DNA from 4 places in the Ensifer sp. MJa1 genome. Region 3 is predicted to be linked to each of the others. Evidence: riboswitches for the same ligand, from Rfam matches in the RefSeq annotation. Region 3 holds a riboswitch; each other region holds the start of a gene.

Region 1 (2,193 bases), on a different contig from region 3:
ATTCAGGAAAAGGGCAGCGACGCCATGCGCATGAGCGAAGTCGCTGAAAAGGCTGGGATTTCTATTGGCTCTCTTTACCAGTACTTCCCCGACAAGGCGGCAATCGTGCGCACCCTGGCAGAGCGCTACAATGCAGTTTGCAACGCGTGCATCGCCGCCGAACTGGCCAAGGTCACCTCGCTTCCAGAACTGCGCGAGGCCTTCTGCATCCTGTTCGACATCTACTACGATATGTTCCTCGCCGAGCCCGTGATGCGCGACATCTGGTCGGCAATGCAGGCCGACAAGGCGCTGCGCGAGATCGACCTTCTACAAGGCCGGGCCGGCGGCAAGCTTCTTGCCGACGTGTGGGCCCGATTTGCGCCCGAAACGCCTCGTGAGGAAATCGACAGCGCCGCCTTTCTGATCATGCATCTCGGCGACTGCACCATGCGGCTTGCAGTCTCGGTCGACCGGCCGGAAGGCGACCGCATCGTCGATGCCTACAAGCAGATGATTCTCCGCGATTTTGTCGCTGACGAAGCGGTGGGCGGCGCAGGCTCAATTGACATCTCCGTGACACGCTCCTAATCATCAGGGATCGATTGGTTCCCGGAATACGAACGTGTTTCGGGAGTAAACGGGAACGTGACGGATGGACCCATACTGGGCATTCAAATCACGGCCGACCCCGCGACTGTAGAACGGCGTCGATCTGCCATTTCGGAGCGATCCGGAAGAAGCCACTGGAAGAGACCGCGAGAGGGCGGCCGAACTGGGAAGGCGAGGCAGGTCGAGGGCATCGAGCCCAGCGCCGCGAGCCAGGAAACCTGCCACTCGATGCGGGCATAGGGCCCAAACCGGGAATTTCCCGATGCCATCACGGAGGTTGTCATGGCTACGTCTACCATTTCGAGCACCCCGCTCTCCCTCAGCGATCGTCTGACCGCTGGTATCATCGCGCTTTTCATCGGCGCTTTCCTCGTCTTCGGCGCCGGCCTTGCCAATTCGGCCGTGCTGCACGACACCGCGCACGACACCCGCCACTCCTACGGCTTCCCCTGCCACTAAGACGATGTTTCGGAACGTCACCAACGTTCCACGTCGACAAAGCGGACCTGAGCGCATCCGGCCTTTGCCGGATGTCCGTGCTTGTGCGTCCCGGCGTGCCCGGCGCGCAAGGACCGTCCGCATGGCAGAGACCATGGAAAGGCTGACAAACCACGCCGCAGCGCGTGGCTTTTGCCGTTATCGAGGGATTTCAAGATGATTGTCAGAACGCTTCTGGCCGCGATCGTGGCTGGATTGATTGCCGGTGTCTTCATGACCGGCGCCCAGGAACTCCGGGTCACGCCGCTGATCCTGCATGCGGAAGAATTCGAAGGCGAGGCTCCGGCCGCAACCGAACAGCCGGCCGGCCAGCCGGGCACGACCGCGCCCGCTGCCGAAGGCCAGCAGCATTCCTCGCTCAAGGCCGTCTCGCCGCTGGGCGCCCTCATCGACGCCCTGTCGCCGATCACGCCGGCTTACGCCCATGAGGGCGAGCATGAGGAAGAAGGCGGCATCATGTTCGGCATGAGCCGCTTCTCCGGCACGCTCATTGCCAATCTCGTCACCGGCTCCGGCTTCGGCCTTCTGCTTGCCGGCGTCAGCCTGGTGATCGGCTATCCGATCACGCTCAGGAACGGCGCGCTCTGGGGCGCCTGCGGCTGGCTCGCCGTGCACATGCTGCCGGCGATCGGCCTGCCGCCGGAACTGCCGGGCTTCCCGGCCGCCGAACTCGGCGACCGCCAGACCTGGTGGCTGCTGACCGTGGCGCTTTCTGCCGTCGGTCTCTACCTCGTGGTCTTGCGCGAAGAGATCGTGTCGAAGGTCGCCGGCCTCGTTCTCATCGCTGCACCGCATGTCTACGGCGCGCCGCAGCCTGCCGATATCACCAGCAACGTTCCGGCCGTGCTTGGCGCCGAGTTTGCCGTTGCTGCGCTCGCCACCACGCTCGCTTTCTGGATCGTGCTCGGCGTCGTCTCCGGCTTCATCAACGAGCGCTTCGTCAGGGCGCATTGAGCGCTCTGCATCCTGCGATGAAACAAAGAGGCGGCGGGGTTCAGGCCCCGCCGTTTTGCATGAGATGCGCCACCAGCCGGGCGCGGCGCGCCTCCGGCTGAAGAAGAACACAGGTGTCGCAGAAACTGCCGCCCTCGGTGCGGAAATAAA
Region 2 (2,193 bases), on a different contig from region 3:
CCTGGTCGTTGGTCTCGGTCCAGACGTGGGTCAGTTCTTCCAGGTTGTAGTCGACGCCCTCGACCGCATCCTTGTTGACGAGCCACTTCGTCGTCACCTGCGTCAGTTCCGGGCCGAGCGGCAGGACGCGGAAGGTGATGGCATGGTCGGCGAGCACGTGGTTCCAGGTCGTTGGATAGTGGAACATCAAAAGCGTACCGATCTGTTGCTGGTGGACACCTGCCGACAGGGCCTGGCGGACGGCGCGCGCGCCGGACATGGTATAGCTTTCGGCGTCGTCGACGAGCGGCATGCGGGCGGCGCGGAACTGTCCGGTCGGCGATATCTTGAACTCGCTCGGAAGCCCTTCCGCCTCGCACTTTGCCCAGTGCGCGGCAATCACTGGATCGTCCTTGGCGCCCTGAACGCCGGTTGCCGTCGGCGCTTCCGGATAGGTGCGGCAAAGCTCCGGGTGGTTGGCGGCGCAATGGTAGCACTCGCGGTTGTTTTCCCAGACGAGCTTCCAGTTGCCCTTCTCGATGATCGTGCTTTCAAAGGCGACCTTGGTTTCGCCGAGGCGATGCGGCGCGAGGTAGGGCAAGGCCAGTTCGCGGAAGGCCGCGAAGTCCATCGGATTTTCAGACAGGTTGATGAAAATGTAGCCGCCGACCGTTTCGCAATGGATCGGCTTCAGGCTGTGGGCCGCCTTGTCGAAGTCCTCGCCCATCTGGCGCGCAAAGAGCAGGCTGCCGTCGAGCTCGTAGGTCCACTGGTGATAGGGACAGACAAGCTTTGCCGATGACCCCTTGTGTTGCGTGCAGACGCGAGAGCCGCGGTGGCGGCAGGAATTGTGAAGTGCCCGGATCGTGCCCTGGCGATCGCGGGTGATGACGACGGGGAAATCTCCCACCTGGACGGTGAAATAATTGCCGGCCCTCGGGATCTCGCAGTCATGGCCGATGAACAGCCAGTCCTTGTACCAGATGTTCTCCAGATCCTGCCGGTAGTAGTCGGGATCGATGTAGAAGGCCCGATCGAGGCTGTAGCCGTCACGTCGGCCTTTCAGCCTGCGAAGCATATCGTTCCTGATGTCCATGTCCTGTCCTCATGCGCCATGTTTCGGAGAGGCAGGACAGGAACCCGCACGGGCGCATGCCCATGCGTTTGAGGCTCCGATCCGGCTGCCCGCCGCAACCCGTTACGGTTATGTCTGTCAAGGCTGGTTTCCGGGCTCAGGAGCCGTCCTTTGGGGACCTGCCCGGCGCCTTCCCGGACGAAACCGTCCAGTGGCCTTTTGCCGAGGCTTTCGCTCCACCACCGTTGCGGGGGCAGCGCCGGGATTTGACCGGCTTCCCAATTCTCCGCCCTCCCTTAAAGGCGGCACCTTGAGTGAGGATATGTAAGCGTGGAACCCATGCCGGCAGCTGCCAGATAGCGACATCCGTTTCCAGAAAGACGACACGCATCAATGAAGTTACGAAGGGCGAAACCGCAGAATGTTTCGCTTTATAAACAGATAGATAGATCAAAAAACCGGCAATTGCCGCGTTTTCGGCCCGGCATGGCGCGAGCGCGTGAGAGCTTCGCCAGATTGCGACATGACTTCATGACCCGCCCGACTTCTCCATCACCTCGCGGCGAAATCTTTCATTAACCATAAGCCATTAGCCTTGCCGGCGGACGAGTGGGTCCAACAGGCAGATGGCGCGCTGACGATCATGAGCAAGTTCAAGTATTACGATGCAGCGGCCGAAAGGCCGCCGGCGACCCCGGCGAAGGCGGCTGTCCATACAGAGTTCCTGCGCACCGGCCGGATCAACCGCCGTCAATGGATGCCGAGCGAGCGCCGGTATCTGAGCTACGAGGAAGTCGCAGACCGGACCGGCAAGAAACTGGCGACCGCCGGCGACACGACGCACAAGCGCATCAACGGCTTCCATTCATCGATCCAGTTCCCCAAGATGATCTTCCACCGCACGCTCGCCGGGCGGCCGCACCTCGGCTATTGCCACGTGACGGCGGCGCGCACCCCCGTTGCGCCTGCCAAGGACATCACCTGGTCGTTCTATTTCGCCAACTTCTTCTGCGAACTCGGCGACGAAAAGCACTTCTTCGAGCGGATCCAGACCGGCTATTCACGCATGTATTTCGCCGTCGCCATCGAACCGAACGCCGACGAAGGACAAATGGTCATCAACCGCAACATCCGCGATA
Region 3 (2,193 bases):
ATCACGATCGGCTCGATCATCGAATCCGTTGCCCGCATCGTGGACACCGGTCGCAGCTCGGCCACGATCGAAGTCGAGCTCTGGTCGGAAGAGCTTCTGACCGGCACCCGGCAACGGACGGTGACTGGAACCTTTGTCATGGTTGCCGTCGACGCCGACAATTGCCCCGTGCCCGCTTTCACCGGCTAGGAGGATGGGCGCGCCTGCAACACCGGGTGCGCCCTATCCACAGCCTCGGCGATGAACGGTCGTTTACTCCCCGTTATCCACACCGCAAAAGAAATCACCCCCTTGCCCCGGCCTCAGGCACCCCAGACCTATTGACGAAGATTGGCGATGAACTACTATATCTAGTGTTCGAGGTTCTTCCGATTCGCAAGGATAGGGAGCTAAGACGGGAATACGGTGCGCCGGCGGATTTCTGCCCGGCTATGCCGTAGCTGCCCCCGCAACTGTAGACGGCGAGCGACTGTCCGGAATTGGACCACTGAGGCATGAGGCCGCGGGAAGGTCGGGACGGAAGCGGAGACCCGTAAGCCAGGAGACCTGCCTTGAGCACCAAACGTCCACGGGCGGGGTGTCCGGAGGGGTTGAGTTGCGCGTGGCAGGATGAGCCTGCCTGATCGTCTCGACATCTCCCCGGCGGCCTGCCGAAAGCTTCGGGGTGAAGTCATGTCAGTTTCTTCCAGTACAGATCCACCTTCTGCGGACGGGTGCGTATTTTTGCGCGCCTGATCGAAAGGTCGTGCCCTGAAGAGTCGCTTCGACGGCGTTTTTCGGGCGCCCCGCCAGAATTTACCGGCCCGGTTGCCTGAAGCCGACCCCGGGCCAGTTCGCCGACATCAACTCCGGTCGAGATGATCGGAGAACGACGTCCTGCGCCCTGTCGCCAAACCCACGGTTCGCGTCCGCGCGATCCACTGAATTTCTGCGCCCCGAATTCTGCTCAACATCTGAGGAACCCATGTCCATCACCGTCTACAGCAAGCCCGCCTGCGTGCAATGCACCGCCACCACCCGTGCGCTCGACCGCCAGGGCATCGATTACAGGATTGTCGATATCTCCGAAGACACGGATGCCTTCGCACTAGTGCAGGGTCTCGGCTATCGGCAGGTTCCGGTCGTCGTTGCCGGCGAGCGGCACTGGGCCGGTTTCCGCCCGGATATGATCGGTTCGCTTTCCTGAGGGACAGAGGCGATGGGCCTGATCGTCTATTTTTCCAGCCGTTCGGAAAACACCCATCGCTTCGTCGAAAAGCTCGGCCTGCGCGCCGCCCGCATACCGCTTAGGCAAGGTAAGGACACGCTTACGGTATCCGAGCCCTACGTGCTCGTCGTGCCGACCTATTGCGGTGACGACGGCCGGGGTGCGGTGCCGAAACAGGTGATCCGCTTCTTGAACGACGCGGGCAACCGCTCCCACATCCGCGGCGTGATTGCCGCGGGCAACAGCAATTTCGGCGCGACCTACGGGATCGCCGGCGACGTGATCTCGGCCAAGTGCCGAGTGCCTTACCTCTACCGGTTCGAGCTTCTCGGAACCGAAGAGGACGTCGCCAATGTCAGAAACGGGATGGAACGATTTTGGACGTCACAACACTCGAACGCCCCTTGAAGGCGACAGAAGCAGCGCTCGACTATCATGCGCTGAACGCGATGCTGAACCTCTATGACGAGGAGGGCAGGATCCAGCTCGACAAGGACCGGCTGGCCGCGAAGCAGTACTTCCTCCAGCACGTCAACCAGAACACGGTTTTCTTCCATAATTTGCGCGAGAAGCTCGATTATCTGATGACCGAGGGCTACTACGAGCAGGAGGTCCTCGACCAGTATTCCTTCAATTTCGTGCGCGATCTCTACGACCACGCCTACGCGAAGAAATTCCGGTTCCCGACCTTCCTCGGCGCCTTCAAATATTACACCTCCTACACGCTGAAGACCTTCGACGGTAAGCGTTACCTGGAGCGCTACGAGGACCGTGTCTGCATGGTGGCGCTGGCGCTAGCGCGCGGCGACGAACAGTTTGCCCGCGATCTCGTCGACGAGATCATTTCCGGCCGCTTCCAGCCGGCGACGCCGACCTTCCTCAATGCCGGCAAGAAGGCCCGTGGCGAACTCGTTTCCTGCTTCCTGCTTCGGGTCGAGGACAACATGGAAAGCATCGGCCGCGCGATCAATTCGGCGCTGCAGCTC
Region 4 (2,193 bases), on a different contig from region 3:
TCGAAGGTCACCTCGCGGTTGCAGCTCTTGATGGTGACCGGATGGGCGAGCGCCGGCGTTGCCGCGGCGAGAAGGAACAGGACGGTGGATGAGGCAATATTGATCTTCATGAAATAAATCCTATCGGGGAAGTGAGAAGGAGAAACGGGCGCTGCCGGCAGCGGCCGTGCTGTGGACGGTGGCGGTGACGCCGAAGGCTACGGAGAGCGCCCTGGGGCTCAGGACCTGCTCCGGTGTCCCAAAGGCCGTCAGCCGCCCGGCCGTCACGATCGCGACGTCGGTGGCGAACTCGGCGGCAAGGTTGATGTCGTGCAGCGTCGAGACGATCGTCAGCTTCAACGTCTGCAGCAGTTCGAGGATTTCGAGCTGGTGGCGGATGTCGAGATGATTGGTCGGCTCGTCGAGGATGATGATGCGCGGCTCCTGGGCAAGCGCCCGGGCGATCAGCACCCGCTGCTTCTCGCCGCCCGAAAGCGTGGCAAATTGCCGGCCGGCGAGATGGGCGAGATTGAGATGCGACAGCGCGTGAGCCACGCGCTCGCGATCAAGCTCCGACCAGCCGCTCAGGCCCTCGCGTCTCGGGATCCGCCCCATCATCACCACATCGCGCACGCTGAAGGGAAAATCGCCGGGCATTTCCTGCAGCACGACGGCGATTGTCTTTGCCGCCTCGCGTGCCGAAATCGACCAGAGGTCGACGCCATCGACGGCAATGCGGCCGGCATCCGGCTGCACGGCGCGATAAAGGCAGCGCAAAAGAGAGGTCTTGCCGGCACCGTTCGGCCCGAGGATCGCAAGCCGGCTTCCCGCCGCGATCGAAAAATCGACATCCTCGACCAGCGTCAGGCCCGGACGCGGTCCCCAACGCAGGCCCTCCACCCTGAGCGTGGCTCCTGTCGACGTGCAGCTCATGATCCTGTCCCTCCCCGCGGTCTCACTGGAACCGTCCGGCGATGTCTTCGGAGACGAGCATGGCCGCCGGGATGCGGGCGAGCGTCTTGCCCTTCAGCCCGCGCGGGCGCTCGACGGCACGCGTCATGCCATCACCGCGCTCGGCATAGGTGGTGGCGAAGCTGACGAGATCGTCGATGTCTTCCTCCGGCGAAATGTCGCCGAAGAGATAGGTCGCCTTGCCGGTTGCCTGGAAGGCGATGGTGCAGGGTCGGGTGCAGGCGGCCATGCAGACGGTGCCGGCGATCGAGAAGTCACGGTCGAGCGGTGTCCCGAGCGTGGCGATGCTGCGGTTGAGGCGCTGAATGAGCTCGGCACCGGGCGCGCAAGGGCCACCGGTAAGGCGGCAATCGGTGCAGACCGTTATCTTGTGCTGTCTTGAAGTCGGCTCGGCCATCTTCTCTCTCCGCCGGAGTGACGGCAGGAGATGGCGAAGCGGCAGAAGGACGGAAAGCCGTCGTGCGAAAGCCAGTTCTTTTCCATCGGAACACCCCGTCCGTTGTGGTTGATCGGTTCGATGGCAGGTCTCCTGGCTCGCGGGTCGCGGCGCATCCACGTCTTCCCGGCTTGATGCCAGTGACATGGTGTGAATGCGCTTTCCGCTCACAGTTGCGGGGGCAGCCACGGTTTCGGTCCCGTCAGGGTCGTCCGTTCCGTGTTCCCTTTTCAGCCGCCTCCGCATTGTCGCGGACGCAGCACCATCAACGCCTTCCTCGCATGAATCGGCTGAAGTGACAACCGCGCGGGCGTCTGCTTCGGGCTCTATCAACATGCGGCGTTTCGTCATGCGTGACTGTTATAAAATAACATTACACAAATCAACAAGGAAATGATCGTCAGGCATTCGGCCGCCCGCTCCGGGCGAGAGCCTCGCGTGACGGCGGCGACCGGCGTATCCTTGGCTTCGCTGAAGCCCGGCGGCAAGATCCTCGATGTCGCCGCCCAGCCTGCCACGCAACGGCATCTGCGTGAAGCAGCGTTGCGCATGTCGAAGGAGACCTCGACGGCAAGCATAGCCGGCAAAGGTTTCATGCGCGGGACGCCGCCAGACAACGCGACAGCTACAACACCATAGTTGAAATGCCGACGAGGGATCTGGCGGGAGCAACGTTCTTGGGCATCGAGGACACCGCCACCTGGAAGCCGCATTCCCGGCAAAGCACTGAAACGTAACGTACGTTACGCTCACGTAACCCCATGACCGTTGAGAAAATCACCGACCGAAGCGACAATCGCCGAAGC

The links. Region 3 has a riboswitch for cobalamin ahead of nrdH (glutaredoxin-like protein NrdH). Riboswitches for the same ligand answer to the same signal wherever they lie in the genome.
Region 1: it holds a riboswitch for cobalamin, as region 3 does, so the genes downstream of both, MKZ91_RS16215 (CbtB domain-containing protein) here and nrdH (glutaredoxin-like protein NrdH) in region 3, are expected to answer to the same signal.
Region 2: it holds a riboswitch for cobalamin, as region 3 does, so the genes downstream of both, MKZ91_RS06840 (aromatic ring-hydroxylating oxygenase subunit alpha) here and nrdH (glutaredoxin-like protein NrdH) in region 3, are expected to answer to the same signal.
Region 4: it holds a riboswitch for cobalamin, as region 3 does, so the genes downstream of both, MKZ91_RS01805 (DUF1636 domain-containing protein) here and nrdH (glutaredoxin-like protein NrdH) in region 3, are expected to answer to the same signal.

What each region holds. Positions count from the first base shown of each region.
Region 1 covers NZ_JAKUMO010000011.1:15,363-17,555, reverse strand. Annotated here, with positions in the region: gene MKZ91_RS16220 (TetR/AcrR family transcriptional regulator) at 1-570, shown strand, start outside; cobalamin riboswitch at 569-831, shown strand; gene MKZ91_RS16215 (CbtB domain-containing protein) at 874-1,050, shown strand; gene MKZ91_RS16210 (CbtA family protein) at 1,246-2,043, shown strand; gene MKZ91_RS16205 ((2Fe-2S)-binding protein) at 2,084-2,193, opposite strand, start outside.
Region 2 covers NZ_JAKUMO010000003.1:351,181-353,373, forward strand. Annotated here, with positions in the region: gene MKZ91_RS06840 (aromatic ring-hydroxylating oxygenase subunit alpha) at 1-1,075, opposite strand, end outside; cobalamin riboswitch at 1,180-1,382, opposite strand; gene MKZ91_RS06845 (DUF6656 family protein) at 1,698-2,193, shown strand, end outside.
Region 3 covers NZ_JAKUMO010000002.1:343,585-345,777, reverse strand. Annotated here, with positions in the region: gene MKZ91_RS04345 (acyl-CoA thioesterase) at 1-189, shown strand, start outside; cobalamin riboswitch at 344-568, shown strand; gene nrdH (glutaredoxin-like protein NrdH) at 965-1,186, shown strand; gene nrdI (class Ib ribonucleoside-diphosphate reductase assembly flavoprotein NrdI) at 1,199-1,615, shown strand; gene nrdE (class 1b ribonucleoside-diphosphate reductase subunit alpha) at 1,585-2,193, shown strand, end outside.
Region 4 covers NZ_JAKUMO010000001.1:345,851-348,043, reverse strand. Annotated here, with positions in the region: gene MKZ91_RS01815 (ABC transporter substrate-binding protein) at 1-110, opposite strand, end outside; gene MKZ91_RS01810 (ABC transporter ATP-binding protein) at 121-912, opposite strand; gene MKZ91_RS01805 (DUF1636 domain-containing protein) at 935-1,348, opposite strand; cobalamin riboswitch at 1,454-1,669, opposite strand; gene MKZ91_RS01800 (hypothetical protein) at 1,826-2,026, shown strand.